Regions from separate parts of the Paenibacillus sp. 7541 genome, predicted to be linked through region 2. Evidence: riboswitches for the same ligand, from Rfam matches in the RefSeq annotation. Region 2 holds a riboswitch; each other region holds the start of a gene.

Region 1 (6,393 bases), on a different contig from region 2:
GAACTGATCAATCAATATTTCATAAGCTTGAAGAGCACAAGCTCTGCTGCCAAGTAAGCCCTAAACTGCTCTGAACATGCTTATATGCCGTATAGCCTGGCGGCATTGTCATACAGCTGCTTGCGGGCCTGTAGAAGCGGTATCCCGCGCAGCTCGGCCCAGGCGCTGGCCACGCTCGACGTCATGCGCGGATGGGTCGTTTGCCCGGTGAAGGGGCCTTCGAACGGCCAGGGGCCGTCTGTTTCCGACATGACCAGATGCTCCGGATACCCAAGCGCAATGCGGCGGATCTCCTCCTCATATACAATGTCGGGGGTGAAGGAGATATAGTAGCCTTGTTCGGCCATACGCTGCAGCGTCTTCTCCGCTCCCTTGAACCAGTGGAAATGGGCAAGCGGGTGGCTGTATCGCTCAAGCAGATCGCAGGCCATCTCCGCATCCTCGTAGACCGCATGGAGGATGACGGGCTTTTTGTGCTTTGCGGCAAACGCAATGAACGTCTCCAGCAACTCCACATAGGGCTGATCATCCCATGCTTCGCCTCGGGTAGCTGCTTCAAGCCTGGTGTAGTAGGGAAGCCCGACCTCTCCTACGGCGACCATCTCCTCGCTATGGACCTCCATCCATTGCAGCAGTTCCTGAATCTCTGTCGCAGACGGGAGCGGCTGCTCAGGGTGATAGCCGAATGCCGGTCTGATCCCGCCGTTATACAGGCGAGCCAGCTCCAGATTCCGCTTGCAGGAAGGCAGGTTCATCGACACGCTGATAACGGACTGCACCTCGCTGTTCGCCAGGTCGGCCGCAATGGCAAGGCCGATATCTTCCGGGTAGCTGTCCAGATGTATATGCGTGTCGATCAATGGAGCGAGGGGGCCGCCACCCTTGTGGTTCACGATTGAACTCATATTCTCATTCCCTTCGGCTTCTATTTCTGAAGAGACCCGTCACGTCGAGACCTGCTGCCTCTTCTGCTGTTCCTGTCGCATGATGGACGAGATGTCTGACTTAAGTGCCAGGAACGCAGGATCGGTTAAGATATCCTCCCGCCTTGGGCGGGGGAACGGCACCTCGATCTTCTGGAGCACGGTGCCCGGCCGGGCTGACAATATATAAATGCTGTCGGAGAGCAGCAGCGCTTCCTCGATATGGTGCGTGATCATCAGCACAGAGCGTCTCGTATCCTCCCAGATGTCCAGCAGCCAGTGCTGCATCTCGCTCCGGGTCAGCGCATCCAGGGCGCTGAACGGCTCGTCAAGGCACATGACCTCCTGCGGGCTCATCAGGGCGCGCAGGAAGGAGGCCCGCTGCTGCATGCCGCCGGAGAGCGTATGCGGGTAGGCCTTCTCGAAGCCGCCGAGCCCGGCCCGCTCGATCCATTGGCGCGCATTCGCCCGCGCCTGCGTTTTGGATACGCCGCGAAGCTCCTCGGGCAGCATGACGTTGTCTTCGACCGTACGCCACGGAAACAGTGCGGGCTGCTGGGGCATGTAGGCGATGAGGCCCTTCTGGCCCGTTACGTCCCGGCCGTCCATATGAACAGAACCGGCACCCGGAGGCATCAGCCCGCCGATGATGTGGAACAACGTGCTTTTTCCGCTGCCGGAGGGACCGATAATGGAGACGAATTCTCCTGGCTGTACAGCGAGCGACAGATCGTCCAGCACCTGCATCTCCCCGCGCCGCTGACGAAACGCCTTGCGAATATGACGGACCTCAAGTGCGGGATTATCCGTAGAGTCAGACCGTGCCGGGGTGGATGTCCCGGATAACTCCGGGGAGCTAGAAGGGGTGTCGTTCATGTTGTTCACACGCATGCGGTGGATCTCCTTTCTATAGACATGTAAGTGACTGGGCTTCCCGCCGGCTTCATGACTTGCGGCTCCAGCGAATGAGCCGTTTTTCCAACAGGGCGATCAGCGCCACCATCAGCAGGCTGAGCAGCACGATGATCAGAATGGCAACGAAGACCCGGTCGGTGCGGTAGCCGGCTCTCTGCAGCATCATATAGTAGCCGATGCCCCGGTCAGCTCCGATCCACTCGCCAATGACCGCGCCCATGACCGAATAGGTGGCGGCGATCCGTAGCCCCGAGAAGATCGAAGGGAGGGCGTGAGGCAGCTCCAGCTTGGTGAAGATTTGCCAGGTGCCCGCCCCGGTCATCTTCATATAATTCAACATCGTCCGGTCTGTCCGGGCCAGCCCGTCCAGGGCAGCCACCGCTACGGGGAAGAAGCAGACGAGGGTGATGACAATGATTTTGGGCAGCATCCCGAACCCGAACCAGATCATGAGCAGCGGGGCCAGCGCGATGGTAGGCACATTCTGACTGAGAATAAGCAGCGGATACAGTGCCTTTCGAAGCATTGGAATAAGATGCAGCGCCAGGGAAATGACAATGCCGGTGCCTGTTCCGATCAGGAAGCCGATCAGGGTCAGCCGCAGGGTGGCCAGCGTATGATTCAGCAGCACTGGTGAGCCGGATACCATCTCAAGCCCGATGGATGAAGGGGCAGGTAGAATATACGGTTCAATATCCCACAGCCACACGGCGCCCTGCCACAGCACCAAAAAGAATAGGACCGCCCCCACGGGCGGCCATATCAAGCTCCACCAGCTTCTCATGGACGGTATTTCTCCGTTAGCTTGTCCATACTGATGCCGTCTGGATAGTGTGCGATTTTGACTTGAGATATAATGCCTGGGCTGCCTGCCTTGACGAGCGCTTCATGCATCCGTTCGACAATTTGCAGCAGTTCGGACAGCTCGCCCTCCATCGTCGTCTCCAGCGGGTGCACCTCATATTTGACGCCCGATTCCTGGATGACCTTGATCGCCTCGTCGACATAGGGGATGCTGTCCCCGCCGTCCGGTGTCTTCGGGATGACTTGAATGCTTAACAGTGTGTTGGCCATGAGCAATCTTCCTTTCGTTAATTAAGGGGTATCCGGCAAAAATTCATTCGTAAACGCGCTGTCCGCATCCAGCTCCTGGTCCAGCAGGCCGCGTTCAAACATCCATTCGGCATAGCCGGACCATACCTCGGCCTTCTGCTCTCCCCAGCGAGGGGCATCGTCCTGATAGCGCGGACTCAGCCATTTCTGACTGGCGAGCACCAGCTCTGCATCCAGCTCCGGAACGGCCTTGATCAGCAGATCGGCAGCCTCCTCCGGGTGGTTGATCGCATATTCATATCCTTTTGCCGTGGCGCGCATGAACGCTTTAACCAGCTCCGGATCTTCCTGAATCAGCGTTTCGTTGGTTACAATCACTGGGGTGTAGTAGTCCAGCTTGTCCGAGTAGTCTTTCACATAGATCATGTCCAGCGGCTCTCCCCGAAGCTCTGCCTCGATCCCGGTCCAGGCATAGAAGATCCAGGCGAAATCGATGTCGCGTTTAACCGCCGTAAAATAATCGGCATCCCCGATATTGACGATGTTCACCTTGCTGACGTCAGCGCCGTCGATATCCATTATGGATTTCATGACGGCTTCTTCCACCGGCGAGCCCCAGCCGCCGTAGGCCTTGCCTTCAAAGTCAGCTGCGGTCTTGATATTCCGGTCGACCGGAGCGGCAAATCCGGAGGTGTTATGCTGAATGACTGCCGCAATCGACACGAGCGGAAGTCCTTGCGTCCGTGCAAGTGTCACGCCCTCCTGATAGCTGATGCCAAATGGCACGTTCCCCGAGGCGACCAGCGTATCCGTGCCGCCGGCGCCCGGCTGCACAATGCTTACGTTGAGTCCTTCTTCTTCGTAATAGCCGAGCTCCTTGGCGACGTACAGTCCCGTATGATTGGTATTGGCTGACCAATCCAGCATCAGCTGGATATCGCGCGGCGCCTCCGCGGTCTCCCCGCTGTTGCCAGCATCATTCGGATTCGGCGTACTGCCGCTCTTCTGATTGTCTGTGCCGCAGCCGGCCGCGACAAGAAGCAGCATGCATGCGAGCAATAACGCGGTCCATTTCGGTTTAATCATGTTCTTCTCTCTCCCTCATCTTCATTCTAGCTGCCTGTGACTTCACAATAATAAGAAACGCCCCGAGGATCTCGGGGCGCATGACGGCGTAAGTATTCCACGGCATCCATATCGAGCCGCAGTGTCAGGATTCCTACGCTGGCATTACCCAGATCAGGTGTAAGGGTCAGTATCTTGATGGGATACACTCTCAGCCGGCCGATTCCAGCTCCCCTGTAAGTATGATGAAGTTATAGGCTTAACTAACCGTTATTATAGACCTAATGGCTGGAGCTGTCCAGCCTGTGCGGGCTGAGAGAGAGCCGGACTATTTCCAGGCGGGATGCTCGTCTTTGATCACATCCAGCCCCCAAACAGCTGCATTCGCCAGACTCGATGGGCATGGGCGCTGAATATCGCATCGATGAAGCAATACGAAAAAGACGAGACTCGTATACTAAAGCCTCGTCTCGTCGTGATCGCGCGGGGGAATCATTTTTAGCGCTGGAAAAATTCAATCCATTCTCCGTTTGGCCCATGAAGGAAGAAATAACGGTAGCCGTTTGGCAGCGTCACAATTTCCTCATCAAGATGCGGCACGCCGAGCTTCTGAACCCGGGCGTACTCCGCCTCGATCTGGTCTGTGCTCACTGCAAAGTGATGTACCGCTCCTTCAGCCGGAAGGCTGTCGCTGTATCCTTGTATAAGCTCCACTTCGGTCTCATCGCTGCCGTTAAAGCCGAGGAAGGCAAGTTCGATCACCCCGTTCGTATGCTTGACACGATCCTTCAATTCAAGACCGACAACCTTCGTGTAGAAGTCGATGGTCGCCTCAAGATCCCGCACCATAACTCCGACATGATCGAGCCGTTTATGAGATGGCATACTGGCCACATCCTTTCCTGTTCGTCCAATTTGAATCACATCTTAACATATAATTCCTACCTGTCAAGTGGGTATATATGTTCTCGCTTAACTTTTCTTTACATTTTAATGGGTGAAAAGTATCATGATTTATAGATCGATTTTTAATCCTTTTGCACCAGCAAGGTTTACATAAATCATGGGATCACGAAAGTGGCCGGGCCGCGTTCCCCTTCTTCTTTATTGCTTCAACGCTTGTCAGACATAATGCAAATGATTAACTTTGATTGTTTTGTTTTACATATTCATTACAAAAAAGCATATTATACAAAGAATTCATATCCAAATGCCGATAAGAAGCTTAGTGAAAGCTTGCCGAGGGGGATGAACATGTTGTGCGACAACCGCAGCACCTTTGAACCGTTTGAGGACCAGGGAATTGTTCAGATCAGACCAGCTTACGCAGAGCTTCTTCATCTGCTTGACGGGTGGGGCGGCACCGTGCGCAATACCCGCGAAGGGTGTGCTGTCAGCTATCAGGGGCGGGATGAGCTGGTGTCGCTAATCCGGCTGCTTCGGGGACTTCCGAATGGATCAAGGGAAGAGATCAGCTTCCGCATCATGGACGGAGCGACTCCACAGCAGCACCATCCGTGGACGATGGCCGAGCAGCTCGGGCCGGAGAATGATCAATGCGATATGCTGAATATTATCCTGGATCAACAATTTACGAGCCATATGCAGCCTATTGTAGACCGCTGCGAGCAGATTGTGGCTTATGAATTTTTGCTGCGTCCGGCTAAGAACGGCAGGCCATTCCCTCCCCAGAAGCTCTTTGATACAGCACGACGTGCAGGTCTGCATTATTTTCTGGACCGTGAAGCCCGCAATGCGGCCATTGAGGCCAGCGCCAAGTGGCTGCCGAGTGGTGTAAAGCGGTTTATCAACTTTCTGCCTTCCTCGATTTCGGACCCGAAGAAATCGCTGGTGCAGACGTTCCGCGTGCTGGAGAGCCATCATCTGGACCCGTGCGATTTCGTGTTCGAGGTTGTTGAGACGGAAAGAATTGATGATATTCAGCATCTCCAGGCGATTTTTGATACCTATCGTAAACACGGCATTTCCTTAGCCATGGATGACGTGGGCGCCGGATACTCCACATTGGAGCAGATGGTGCTGCTGAAGCCCGATTATGTCAAAATCGACCGCAGCCTGATTGACCATTGCGAGCAGAACAGTGTGAAACAACAACAGCTTCAGATGATTACACGAACGGCCCATGAATTCGGGGCCAAGGTGCTTGCAGAAGGAATAGAACGCCGTGAGGAGTTCCAATACTGCCGGCAGATCGGCATCGAACTAGCCCAGGGCTATTTATTTGGGAAACCGGCGGAAAGACCGCTCAAGGGACCCCAGTCGCAACTGATGCTATGTTAAGGGATTCAACATTCATATGATATGGAAAATGATCGAGGGGGAGGAAACTTCCCTTCGTTTTTATTTATCAGGATAGTTGTGTGATTGAAAGCTTTATAGGGAGCAAGCCCAGGGAAGCACTTCTCCTGAGCTTGCA
Region 2 (6,393 bases):
CCACATGCTCGCCGCCAAGAATGTAGGTCCCTTCAGATGGCAGTAAGCCCATCAGGCTTAGCAGAAGCGAGCTTTTGCCAGCTCCGTTCGGGCCGAGGATCGCCACATAATCACCCGGGAATACCTCCGCATGATCCAATGCGATCACAGGCTGACTGCGCCGCTGGCCAGCGAAGCTCTGCAGCGTGATCTGCGGCTCACGGCTGCAGCGATTCGCGCTTACGCTCGCGTACGGATTCACGACTTCATTCTCCTGATCCGGACGCCCCCTCCCTTCACCGGAGGAGGCCACCACCGGTTCCAGGGAGGATAACGATCCAGCCGCGCTGCTCGAAGCGATGCGGGGGAACCACTGCTGCCCCGCGCGCGAAGCTGCATAGTCCTCCCACACGCCGGGATACCAGATGCCGTAGGACTTCAGCTCCGATTCATAACGAGCGAACACTTCCTTCGGCGGGCCTTCGCCCAATATCACGCCATCCGGTCCGAACAGCACGATCCGGTCCACATAGTCTGCCATCTCTTCGATCCGGTGCTCCACGATGATCAGGGTACGTCCGGCGGACACTCGCTTCACCGCTTCCCAGATCTGACGCCGGCCTTCCGGATCAAGCAGAGCCGAAGGCTCATCCAGGAACAGCACCTCCGGTTCCAGCAGCAGTGCCGATGCCAGTGCCAGCCGTTGCTTCATTCCTTGTGACAAGTGGCTGATCGGCATATGCAGCTCCTTGAGATGCAGGCCGACCGCATCCAGCGCTTCGCGCATTCTCGCTTTCATCTCGTCCCGGGGGACCGCAAGATTCTCCAGAACGAAAGCCAGCTCCTCATCCACATACGGCATGCAAAACTGCGTGTCCGGATCCTGGAACACGTAAGCCCATGAACGGGGAAGCTGCCGGTTCTCACATTTCATCGGCACCTCGGTCGCCTTCGGAATCATGCCGCTGAGCACCTGCAGCAGCGTCGATTTTCCGCATCCGCTCGGCCCGAGCAGCAGCACTTTTTCACCCGGCGCGGCCTTAAAGGATACATCCTTGAACGTCAGCCGCTCTTCCCCGGGGTATTTCAGCCGGAGCCCCTCCACGGATACTGCCTGCTCCCTAGGCTCTCGAAGCCCTTCCGCCGCCATCGGCTCCCAAGCGGCACTGCGCCCAGTTCCCTGATCAGCCATGGCGCGGATCGTCCAATGCTTCGTAATCCTTCGATGAAGCCGGGCGGAGCAGCGCCGTTACGCCTGTACGCTCAAGCGCCTTCGCCAGCAGCACCATGAGCAGACCGGCGATGACCGCGCCGCTGAGGATACGCATGCCGTATTTGGCAATGAACAGCCAGGATTCCAAATCATCCGTGTAGCTGTAGTAGAAATCGAGCACCATCGAGCCAAGCGCTGCCACAGCTCCTGCCGCTGCAGCAACCCACACGCTGTAGTTCCGGTAGCGGAATGCCGCAAAGACCAGCTCGGCTCCAAGTCCTTGAATCAGCCCGTACATAAGCAGGGTCAGACCCCAGCCGCTGCCAAACAGCACTTCCACGTGCGCGGCCGCCAACTCTGCAATAATCGCGACGCCCGGCTTACGGATCAGCAGAAAAGCAAGCGTTGCCGCTGCAAACCACATCCCGTACAGCAGCTCATCCGCCTGAAACGGCTTGAGCAAGCTATATACCGATCCCCAAAAGTGATACACAATCCCAAACACCAGTGACACCAATACGGTAACCAAAATATCGCTGACTCGCAGTCCTTTCCGGGACTGTAATTCCAAATTTTCTTTAACTGGAACTCCCATAAACCTTCATACCCCTCTCAACCTTTATTTCGTGGCGAACAGGATTGGCAAGATTCGCGCCGGCCGGCTGCTCATTCATTCCAAATCCACACAACAAAAAACCGTCTGGAAAAATGCGCAGACGGAAAATAGGCCCTAGTATAGGCAGGGTCGGATATTCTCTACGCTGGCATTACCCAGTTCAGATTAACGGTCAGCAGCGGGATAACAGCTGCAATCTCAGCCTGATTCACTCAAGCCCCCGTACTCCCTATTCGGTTTTATGCTAATCTAAAAATACACAGCCCATCGCAAATTTGCAAGAACCATTTTACAAATTGACCGATTTATTGATTTCGAATCAAAACTGTGTCAATATCAGATTGTACTTACCATGCGTCTATCAACCGGTGATATGAAACCGCCATCAAGATCCTATAGACACATGCAGGAAAAGGAGAATTTCATGGCTAAACATTTGCTGCGGCTAATGACCGAACTGTCTTCCCGAAAGTGGCTTTCCAAGCTGATGGGGCGCTTCTCTCACAGTGGAGTCAGCCGTTATCTTATACCGACATTCATTCGGGTATATCAAATTCCCGCCCACGAAGCGGAGAAGGAAATTCACGAATACCGCTCGCTGAACGAGTTCTTCTCCCGCAGACTGAAAATCGGCATGCGCTCCATCGATGATACACAGAGCGCCATGGTCAGTCCGGTCGATGCCACCATTACCGCGCAGGGTTTGATTCAGGCAGGCACCATTGTCAATGTGAAGGGGCAAGACTACACGATAGCCGAGCTGCTGAACCACTCCCCGCGAATTGAGCATTATATCAACGGGTATGTATTTGTGCTGTATCTAAGTCCGACGGATTACCACCGCATTCACTCCCCGGTTACCGGCGTGCAGACGGAAAGCGAGCATCTGAAGGGCAAGGTGTACCCGGTCAATGATTTTGCAATGACCCATATCCGGTCCGTGCTGAGCCGGAACGAACGGCTGATTACATACATTGCGCATGAATTCGGCGAGGTCGCTGTTGTGAAGGTTGGCGCGATGAACGTCAGCAGCATTCAATATGTGAGCGACGAGGTCAAGCAGTGGCAGATCGGCGATGAGCTGGCTTACTTCGAATTCGGCTCCACCGTCGTGCTTCTGACCGAAAGCGGCACATTCACGCCACGCGGAGATTTAGAGACCGGCTCAAGGGTCAAAATGGGCGAGCTTCTGGGAGTCCTTCATCCGAATGAAAAAGCAAACTAGTCCCCTGTTCTTGCGTCAGCGTTATTCCCTGCCTGCGTCCTTCTGACGCAGCAGCCTCATGACGATGCGCTGGAACAGCCGGTCCGGCAGCAGAAGCTTCATCCAGGCCGACCACTGGGTCGAACGGGGCAGCCGATAACGAAATTTCGGTTTACGCATAGTGGCAATCCGTGCCACCAGCCTGGCGACCTCCATCGGGTCTCCGGCCTGCTCGGCTGTCCGCTTGGAATAGGCCAGCACGCCGGTTAATACCTCGCGGTACGGGGAATGCTCCCCGCTCTGGATCGCCCCGAAGCTCTTGCGCCAGATCGGGGTGCCATAAGCGCCCGGCTGGACCAGCACCACATCGACACCCCAAGGGGCCAGCTCCATCGACAGGCTTTCACTGAACCCTTCTACCGCGAATTTGGATGCGGCATACGGCCCGTATCCCGGAAAGCCAACCACACCGCTGATGCTGCTCAGCATGATGATTTTGGCGCGCCCGGTTGTACGCAGCAGAGGAAGCATCGCCTGTGTCACCGCCAGCGTGCCGAAGAAGTTCGTCTCCATCTGTCTTCTCCAATCCGCAAGCGGCACTTCCTCCACCATGCCCCCGACCGCTTCACCGGCGTTGTTCACCAGCACGTCGAGACGGCCGTAGGTATCTTCGATGTATGCCGAGGCCTGCTCAATGTGCTCCGGGCGGCAAATGTCCAGCCGAAGCGGATGAATCAACCCTCGAGCCCCTTCCTGTTCCGCACGCAAACGCAGCTCATCTTCTGCCTCCGGCCTCCGGACACCCGCAACTACAATGTATCCGGCTTGGGCCAGCGCCAGGCTGATCAGCATGCCGAAGCCGCTGGAAGCACCTGTGACCAGGGCCACCCGCTGTTCCTCTATCTTTGTCATTCCCCTTCCTCCTTTTGGTTACAGCCAAAAAAAGCGCAGATGATCCCGCAACCGGGTTCAGTCCGGAGCAGGGTGTAATCTGCGCTTTCTGATGCCATGAATCTCTGACAGCGAACGGTGTCGGCGCTTCGTTTAAGCGGTTCAAGCGGAGCGGAGCCCGCAATACCAGCAGGGCCCCTGCTCCACCCAGCTGCACAAGGACGCCCCAGCGCGCGGGATCCGCACTTCGCCGCCTCATGGCGAAATGACCCAATCGGAATGTTCGAAATTGACGCATCAACGGATTTCGGAAGGGCTTTTCCCCGTGTACTGCTTAAACTGCCGACTGAAGAAAAAGATGTCCCGGTAGCCCAGCGCATCAGCCACCTCGGTCACATTCATCCCCTGATGCAGCAGCAAATGCTGCGCCCGCTCAATGCGCATCCGGATAATATACGACTGCACTGGCGTCCCGATCAGTTCTTTGAACTTGATGGAGAAGTAGCGCGGTGATAATCCGGCTCTGGCAGCCAAATCCTCCACCCGATGCGGGATGCCTGGATGCTGGCGGACATAATTGGCGATTTCGTGGATGGCTTCCGATAGCTGATTGCTCACTTTTTTGACAATCGGCTCAGCCAGATCGGCACGCAGAAGATAAATCATTAGCTGTTTCAGAATCAGCTGTCCCTCTTCCTCCCCCCCGAAGGGCTTGTCCAGATACAGCCTGACGTACCTTGCCAGCAAATTCTCGAACTCCATCGTCTCGGAGAGCTGCCGGTATGGAGCGGGAACCTCCGTTACCGGCTCCGTAACGTCAAAATGGATATATGTCAAAACCAACGGCTTTTGCGGATTATGCGTCGCGCTCGTATGATCGCCCGGACGAAACAGGAAGCAGCTCCCTTTCCCGACCGTATATGGCTCATCATTCAGCTCGACAATCCCTTCCCCGCTCCAGACATAAAACAAATCGTAATTCTGCATCGGTTTTTCACGCTTTTGCCACTTCCATCCCGGTTCGCAGACGATCTTCGCCAGCGCGGGCTTGATTACAAAAGAAGACGGCGATGCGTTCAGCATCACTCATTCCCCCTCATCTATGTCAAAAAATTGATCCTCCACCATCATACCTGTTTTTCAGCATGTCTGTCCACGCAGCAGCCAGCCGGCGAACCCCCTCTTCAATCTGGCCGTCGTTCAGATGGGCAAATGCAAAGCAGGCCGCCGGAGGAGCGAAACTATAATGATACACGGACGCATTGCGGAACACAACCCCGCGGTCGCGCGCCGCCTGTCTGAACCTGTCATAGGCCTCGCCGGATTTCAGCCAGCTCGCGTATACGAGCAATCCGGAATCTCCTCGTTCGAGACGAAACACTTCCGGAACCTGCCGGTTCATATGCTCGCAAAAGGCTTCGTACCTCGCACCGAACACCTTGGTCATTCGCCGCAGATGACGCGCATACCCGCCCGTCTGCATAAACCTGGCCAGCGCCCGCTGCTCCAGAGAAGCCGGGGATATCGGCTCATAGATCGCTTTAGCCGCCACGACGGGCGATACCAAGGCTGGCGGCAGCACGGCATAGCCTAGCCGAAGGCCGTTAAACATCGTTTTCGAGAACGAACCGATGTAGATGACCCTCTGCTCGTGATCCAGCACCTTCAGCGGCTCAATCGGCCGCCCTCTCCAGCGGAATTCGCTGTCATAGTCATCCTCGATGACCCAGGCATTGCGTCTGCCAGCCCAGTTCAGGAGCGCCCTTCTTCGTTCAAGCGGCAGCACCTTTCCCGTGGGGTACTGGCGGCTGGGCGATACGACAAGCAGTTTAGCCTCCCATTCCGAAGGCACGAGGCCCTGTGCATCCACAGGCGAAGGCAGCGGAATGCCGCCGCTGGCAGATACCGCTTGATAGATGCCCGGGAATCCGGGATCCTCAAGCACAACAGGCTCCCCCTCATCAACCAGAAGCTGGAATAACAGCATCAGACCCTGCATCGAGCCGCTGAACACAACGATCTGCTCCGGGTCGGCCTCAATGCCGCGTTTGAATCGCAGATGACCGGCGATCGCCTTTCGCAGTTCCATGTCTCCGGCAGGAGGTGGCCCGCTTTCCAGCAATCGGCCGCCGATGCCGCCTGCAAAGGCTAATGCGCTGCGCCACTCCGCATAAGGAAACAGCTCCATCGGAATATTCACACTTGAAAATGAGATCGTTCCTTCTTCAAGCCGGTCAGCATCCCCGCTCTCATTCTCATTGTCCCCTGCAGGGATGGCATCCATAAGCCGCTTCCCCCAGACCGATAGCACCGGCTCCCGGGAGGTGGGCAGCATGTCAGGGCGTTTCGTCATCCCTTGGGCGACATACGTTCCGCTGCCAACCCGGGTCTCCACATAGCCTTCTGACAGCAGCATGTCGTAGCTCTGGGCGGCCGCTCCCCTCGATATGCCGTACATCCTGGCGAGCTCGCGCGTAGCCGGAAGGCGGA
Region 3 (6,393 bases), on a different contig from region 2:
CGTCCGGCTCCACCGCGGCAAAGGCGCCAAGCACCGAGGTCAATAGACAGCCTGCTCCCGTTATCTTAGTCAGTCTGGCATCTCCGCCACGAACCACCCGTAACGTGTCCCCATCTGTAATGACATCCTCCGCTCCGGTAATGGCCACGACGGTGTCCAGCTTGCGTGAAGCCCGAACTGCAAGCTCGGAATGGCCGCTGCTCGATTCGTCATCCCCTGCATCCACGCCGCGAATGCTCCGGCTCTCTCCGATCAGATGGGCGATTTCAGCCGCATTGCCTCTGACCAGCGCAACGTTGACCTCTTGCATAATTCGAAGCGACGACTCCGTACGGAAAGGGGTTGCCCCGGCGCCAACCGGGTCCAGCAAGACCGGTACGCCGTGAGCATTGGCGGATTGCCCAGCAATAATCATTGCATCGACCTGTTCACGGCTGAGCGTCCCAATGTTCAGCACGAGGGCACCGGCGATCTTGGCCATATCGGCCACTTCCTCCGGAGCATAAGCCATTACAGGCGAAGCGCCCAGCGCATAAAGGCCATTTGCCGTAAAATTCGTAACAACGACGTTGGTCATGTTATGAACGAGCGGCTTCTCATTTCGCACCTTAGTGAGAAGTCCAGAAAGCTTTTGTTCCAACAGACTCATATCATCCTGCCTCCTACATACTCAGATCGGCTGTACAGGCCGGGAGATCGCTTCCGGCATCGGCACCGGCCACGCCTCCAGCTTATAAGCCATATCCCAGAACATATACTCCAGCTGGCAGCTGAGCATAAAATGCTCCTTCATCCGTCTGCGCTCATCCGCCGTTGCCGTTTCCGCCCAGGCATCCACCCTTTGACGAAATTTATCCGTGGCACCTCCCGCCCGGCTGCCGTAGAACTGAATCCATTCCTGGAACGGATGATTCTCATCCGGGTTCACTTGCTCCATCAGCCTGCGGCCGATTTCCAGGTACGTCCATGGGCATGGCAGCAGCACCGCCATAATCTCGCCCAAACTGCCCTCGTGCGCCACCGTCAGCATGTGACGGATATAGTGATGTGCGGAAGGCGCCAGCGGGTAACCCTGCAATTCCTCGTAACTGACGCCAGCGACCGTACAAAAATTATGATGCGGGTGAATCTCACTGTTCAGAATAAACGAGATCTGCTCGTTAAATGCCGCGATGTCCTCCCGGTTCGCACATTTGGAAATCGCGATGCCATAAATCCGCATATAGGCATTTAAATACTCGAAATCCTGCTTGACGTAATGGGTCAGCTGCTCCTTGCCCAGCTGTCCTTCGGCAATACCTCTGACAAAGGGATGTTGAAAAATAGCCTCAAAAATACCGTCCGCCTCGCGGCGAAGCTCCTCTGAAAAACGCATGTATACCCCACCTCCTGAAAAATAAAGAGCAGGGAGTCCCGTGATCACCGATTTTCGTGGACAACCAAAAAAGCCGCCCCGAAAACTGGAGCGGCTTCATCGCATAGGACCGACAACGTCAAGTGACGCTGCCATCCTGTATTATGAAGGCTCCACTTTCCTACGCTAGTACGAACTAGATCAGGTTCAAAGGGTCCAGGATATGCTCCTGTCTCAGCCGCTGACGGCTCCCCTAGTGGACTTCCTATTCTTTTGACTAATACTGTACAATAGGTTTTCTTCTGCTGTCAAACTTTCATTTGATGGCTACTGGTTTACCATTTGCCGACGCGGACTGACCGATTTCTTTTGCGACGACGAAGAATACCGAGCGGGTTCTTCTCCTTCTGTCTTTCTTCATACAGCTGCCGGACCCCGCGCATCAGCAGTTTGTATCTCATATCATCATTGTGGCTGAACTTTCTCATTTCTTCGAAATACTCTTTTGTCATGGACATCACCCTAATTACATAAGTCTATAGACCTAGGTTATAGGATGCTGCTATACAATTTCTTTACATGGGTGCCGATTCGTGTCCAAATGCAGGTCAAAGTGACGTCCGTCACAATTTTGTCATAAAGATACTCTTTACAAATAAAGGTTTTGACAATTAAAAAATGGAATATATATCATGTGCTTTATCCCAGAAGTTCGCATATCACAGCGGCGAATCGTGAGCAAGGTGCCGCACAGAAAGGAGATCGTCATGTTGAATAGCAATGAGGTCCACCCGCCGGAGTTGTTCACCGCAGCCTTTACACACAATCCTTATCCCGATTATAAAAAGCTGCGCCATGCGTTTCCGATCTACAAGGTTGTGTTCCCGAGCGGAGAGCCCGGATGGATCATCAGCAAGTACAACCATGCGGTTGAAGTGCTGAAGGATTCGCGCTTTAGCAAGGATATGGTCAAACGGTACGGGCCCGAGAGCCGCAGCGTGTTCACGAACAACATGCTGTTCTCCGATCCGCCGGACCACCGCCGTCTGCGGGGGCTTGTGCAGAAAGCTTTTACTCCGAAAATGATTGCCGGCATGCGCAGCCACATCGAGGATATTGCCAACGATCTTCTGGACCAGGTGTCCGGACGCGAGCAGATGAACTTGATCGACGACTACGCCTTCCCGCTGCCGATTATTGTGATTAGCGAAATACTCGGGGTGCCGCTCGAGGACCGGGACAAATTCCGTACATGGTCCAACACCATCATCGGCTCCGGCAATGAAGACGCCGCGACTTTTCAGCAGCATGCCAAGGAATTTATCGACTATTTGCGCGATTGGTTCGCCCAGGTGCGGCAAAATCCCGGGAAGGATCTGATCAGCGAACTGCTGATGGCGGAAGAGGCCGGGGATCAGTTAACCGAGGAGGAGCTATATGGCGTGGTCACCCTGCTGATCATTGCGGGGCATGAAACGACCGTCAACCTGATCGGCAACGGCATGCTTGCTCTCATGGAGCATCCGGAGCAGAAGGAACTGCTTCTTCAACATCCGGAATACATTCATAACGCGATTGAGGAAATGCTCAGATACAATGGTCCTGTGGAATTCAGCACCTCCCGCTGGGCCAGCGAGGATATCGACTTTCATGGCCATTCGATAGCCAAAGGCGATCTCGTTATCGTCGCCCTCGACTCAGCCAATCGGGATGAGGAGCAGTTCGGCGATGCGGATGTGTTTGATATCACCAAGGAGAAGAGCCCGCATCTTGCCTTTGGCACCGGCATCCATCTGTGCTTGGGGGCGCCGCTGGCCCGCCTGGAAGGAGAGATTGCGATCCAGACTCTGCTCAGGCGGTACCCGCATATCGCGCTCGCCGCAAAGCCGGAAGAACTGGAATGGAGGCCTGGCATGATCGTGCGTGGCGTCAAGGAAATTCCGGTCACGCTCCGCTGACCGCTCGTCGCGGCGGCAATGCGGCGGCTCCAGGGCGTGGTGACGCAAAGCGGTCGCTGATCCGCACTTATGGCACAGCGCAAGGGCCCGACCGCCAATGAGGCAGTCTGACGCGCCCCGAGTCGAACCATATAGCCATCCGCCCACTCTTCCACCTGTGAAGGGATGGGCGGATTTTTTTGCATGCAACGACAAAAAAGCACACCCGCCCCGCCTGCTCCGGCAGAAAGGATGGGACGTGCTTCCATGCTTCGCCACATGAAGATTTGTACGATTGATCGTACAAATCCTATGCTAAATCCAGGGATGACAAGCCATTTGTACGATTGATCGTACAAATCACCTTAGCATCCCTATCCAACCTCCGATTTTGTGTGAGAAATCGTACAAAACGGTCCATTTTATCGCATAAATGCATCCCTTTGTATGACAAATGATACAAAAAACGCGAGGTTGTATGAGCAACCTCGAGACGAATACGAACTCCCACAAAATTTAATTCCTATACTGCCCTGCGACATTGTGAAATTGAATGCGAGAGCGTGAAAAAGCCGCCCCTGTCGGAGCGGCCGCCAGAATAACAGGACCCCCAAAATTACAACATCATATGTACGGATAACCGCTTTCGTTCGCGGGACATCTTGTCCATCATATTCAGAAAGTAAGCTCTTATGAAAGTCCCTGTCTATTCTAGTTGCCGGAGCCTTCGTTTCCCTGGCCAGCCGGCGCACCATCCGATGCCGCTACACCGTCCATGAATTCGGAAATCTGGCTGCTGTAGCGATTCAATGTTGCCGGAGATACTTCATGCTTCTTCGCCAGCTCGGATTTCGTTACCGGCAGCTCAAGCAGCGAGGTTGCCAAATGCTCGAGTGCAGCCGCGTATCCCCCTGGCTTGCGATAGCTTGGATTCACTTCCTTCGAGAAGTTGTTCCAGATCAGAAGCAGGCTGAACACCTTGAACAGCGTGTCCTCATCCTTGAGCTTGTAATCGCGGCAGATCTGCGGGAATACGCTTTCCGCAAGCTCGCGATGCTCATCAGCTTTCCAATCCAGCCATACCAGCTTATCATTCAGCATTTGCCATAGACGCTCAGCCTCTGGCTTCATGGCACTAGCCGGTTTCGAACCCGGGAACTGGATCACTTTACCGCGAACGGTATGGCGTTCCCTATGCTGATCCTTCTCCAGACAACATTTCTTGTACTTCTTCCCGCTTCCGCAGTGACATAAATCGTTTCTTCCTAGCTTTTTCATTTCCAGGCTCCTAATTAAAAGATGCTTTCCCTATTATAATAGAATTAATATGAAAATTGCACCACTCCGGGATATTGTTAAAATGTAATTTCCATCCAATTTAATGCTAGAATCTCGTTTTCGGCGGCGCAGACACCCAAAATAGTAACACAAAAACCCCATCCCCACAAACTGTAAAAGTTTCCCCCTTGTACCGCCACCCTCCCGTTAGCGGCAGTTCCGCTGTCTGTACCTGGAACCGAACGGGTACTTAAGTCCTTGAAAACGCGGCAGCTTTCTGGATTCTAGGCCTTTCGGGATACCGCCCCCCAACCCTCACGTCCTGTCCTCTTCCTGGACTTCTGTCCCTTCTTAGGCCTTAATGAATTCTACGCCTTTCTGGATTCCAGGCCTTTCTGGATACTGCGCCCCCCCTCACGTCCTGTATCTTCCTGGGCTTCTGTCACCTTCGCTGCAGTCGAGAATACACTGGCCATATACCTACAGCCCGAGGAGGGATCGTGAGCATGCCTGTGTTAGACCAGAAGCTTGGCGATGTGAATGGAGACCGGATTCTCGATCTTGTCTATCTGACCGGGGACTCTCAAGCAGACAGCCCTTTTTATGAAAATATTACGTTACACATCCGCGACGGACGGACTGGCCGGATTAGCACCATCCCGCTAAAACAAAATTCAGGATACAATCCGACGATCCAGTTGGCCGATTATACCGGAGATGGTGCCAGCGACATCCTTATCGTTATCGATTCCGGCGGCTCAGGCGGCTTCATCTATGCTTACGTCTTCTCGTATCTTAACAACCAGCCCCGCTTGCTGTTCGACTATGAATTATACAATCAAGCCCATGCTTACAGCATCAACTACGAGGACGGCTACAAGGTCAGAGCCACCAGCGCTACCCCCGCTTCCACGTACATCATCGACTTAACTTATAAAGGCGAGGCTTATTTATCTGAAATCTACACCCCGGACGGAAAGCTCAAGGAGCCGATTCAGGGCGATGTGAATCCGCTTGGCGGCCTGTACCCCGTTGATTTTGACCGGGACGGACGCTATGAGCTGATGGCGCTGCAGCGAATAACGGGGCGGTATAACGCCGACGGACTCGGCTATTTCATGAACGAGCTCAACTGGAATGGTTCTCACTTCTATCCCAGCCAGCAATGGGTATGGATTACTGGCTCAGACACAGGCACAAGCAACGCCTAACATGCCGATGCGCTCCCGGGAACGCGCACGTGATGAACGGACGGCAGTACGCTGATCTGGCGACGCCCATTCCGTGCCCCGGGAGCTTCGGCTGAGTGACCCCCTATAGACATCCCCCGGTGACATCACCCGGTCCGCCGCTCGAAAGCGCCTGACAGGCGCAGAACAAGCCTAATCGCTTCGACCCGACCTACGGCCGCTACGCTATCACCAGACGCACATAGGCGAACACGGGCGAGCATAAACCTACAGGAATGTCCGCCGGTCTTTTCCTAGAAAGGAATCTAATATTTAACTGAGGCCTCAAATCCGGTATACTATCAAAAAATGCCAGGAAAGGGGACAAGTTATGCTGGAACAAATTCTATACAATGAAATTCCGGTTCGCCATATCGAAAAGTCGGCGGCCTGGTTTCAAGAGGTGCTCGGCCTCAAGCTTGCGTGGCACATGCCGGAGGAAGCATTGGCCCAGCTTAATCTACCATCCGGACAGATGCTGTTTTTGGTAGAGACCGCTGACGACACTCAGGCCAACTTCACCAAGAACGGCGAGACACATAATGTGATCGGCTTTCAGACGCGGGATATCGAGAAGCTGTATGCTCATCTGAAG

What was found. Region 2 has a riboswitch for thiamine pyrophosphate ahead of CHH75_RS10925 (ECF transporter S component). Riboswitches for the same ligand answer to the same signal wherever they lie in the genome.
Region 1: it holds a riboswitch for thiamine pyrophosphate, as region 2 does, so the genes downstream of both, CHH75_RS20430 (ABC transporter substrate-binding protein) here and CHH75_RS10925 (ECF transporter S component) in region 2, are expected to answer to the same signal.
Region 3: it holds a riboswitch for thiamine pyrophosphate, as region 2 does, so the genes downstream of both, tenA (thiaminase II) here and CHH75_RS10925 (ECF transporter S component) in region 2, are expected to answer to the same signal.

What each region holds. Positions count from the first base shown of each region.
Region 1 is NZ_NQLZ01000036.1:35,411-41,803, forward strand. It holds gene CHH75_RS20405 (aspartyl-phosphate phosphatase Spo0E family protein) at 1-57, shown strand, start outside; gene CHH75_RS20410 (TatD family hydrolase) at 81-905, opposite strand; gene CHH75_RS20415 (ABC transporter ATP-binding protein) at 945-1,814, opposite strand; gene CHH75_RS20420 (ABC transporter permease) at 1,867-2,622, opposite strand; gene CHH75_RS20425 (MTH1187 family thiamine-binding protein) at 2,619-2,912, opposite strand; gene CHH75_RS20430 (ABC transporter substrate-binding protein) at 2,934-3,977, opposite strand; TPP riboswitch at 4,091-4,202, opposite strand; gene CHH75_RS20435 (VOC family protein) at 4,455-4,841, opposite strand; gene CHH75_RS20440 (EAL domain-containing protein) at 5,211-6,257, shown strand.
Region 2 is NZ_NQLZ01000016.1:76,569-82,961, forward strand. It holds gene CHH75_RS10920 (ABC transporter ATP-binding protein) at 1-1,129, opposite strand, end outside; gene CHH75_RS10925 (ECF transporter S component) at 1,164-1,787, opposite strand; TPP riboswitch at 1,929-2,042, opposite strand; gene asd (archaetidylserine decarboxylase) at 2,233-3,033, shown strand; gene CHH75_RS10935 (SDR family oxidoreductase) at 3,055-3,924, opposite strand; gene CHH75_RS10940 (helix-turn-helix domain-containing protein) at 4,201-4,986, opposite strand; gene pdxR (MocR-like pyridoxine biosynthesis transcription factor PdxR) at 5,009-6,393, opposite strand, start outside.
Region 3 is NZ_NQLZ01000007.1:169,065-175,457, forward strand. It holds gene thiM (hydroxyethylthiazole kinase) at 1-649, opposite strand, end outside; gene tenA (thiaminase II) at 671-1,375, opposite strand; TPP riboswitch at 1,516-1,619, opposite strand; gene CHH75_RS25200 (hypothetical protein) at 1,690-1,815, opposite strand; gene CHH75_RS05665 (cytochrome P450 family protein) at 2,125-3,312, shown strand; gene CHH75_RS05670 (SEC-C metal-binding domain-containing protein) at 4,003-4,569, opposite strand; gene CHH75_RS05675 (FG-GAP-like repeat-containing protein) at 5,076-5,780, shown strand; gene CHH75_RS05680 (VOC family protein) at 6,130-6,393, shown strand, end outside.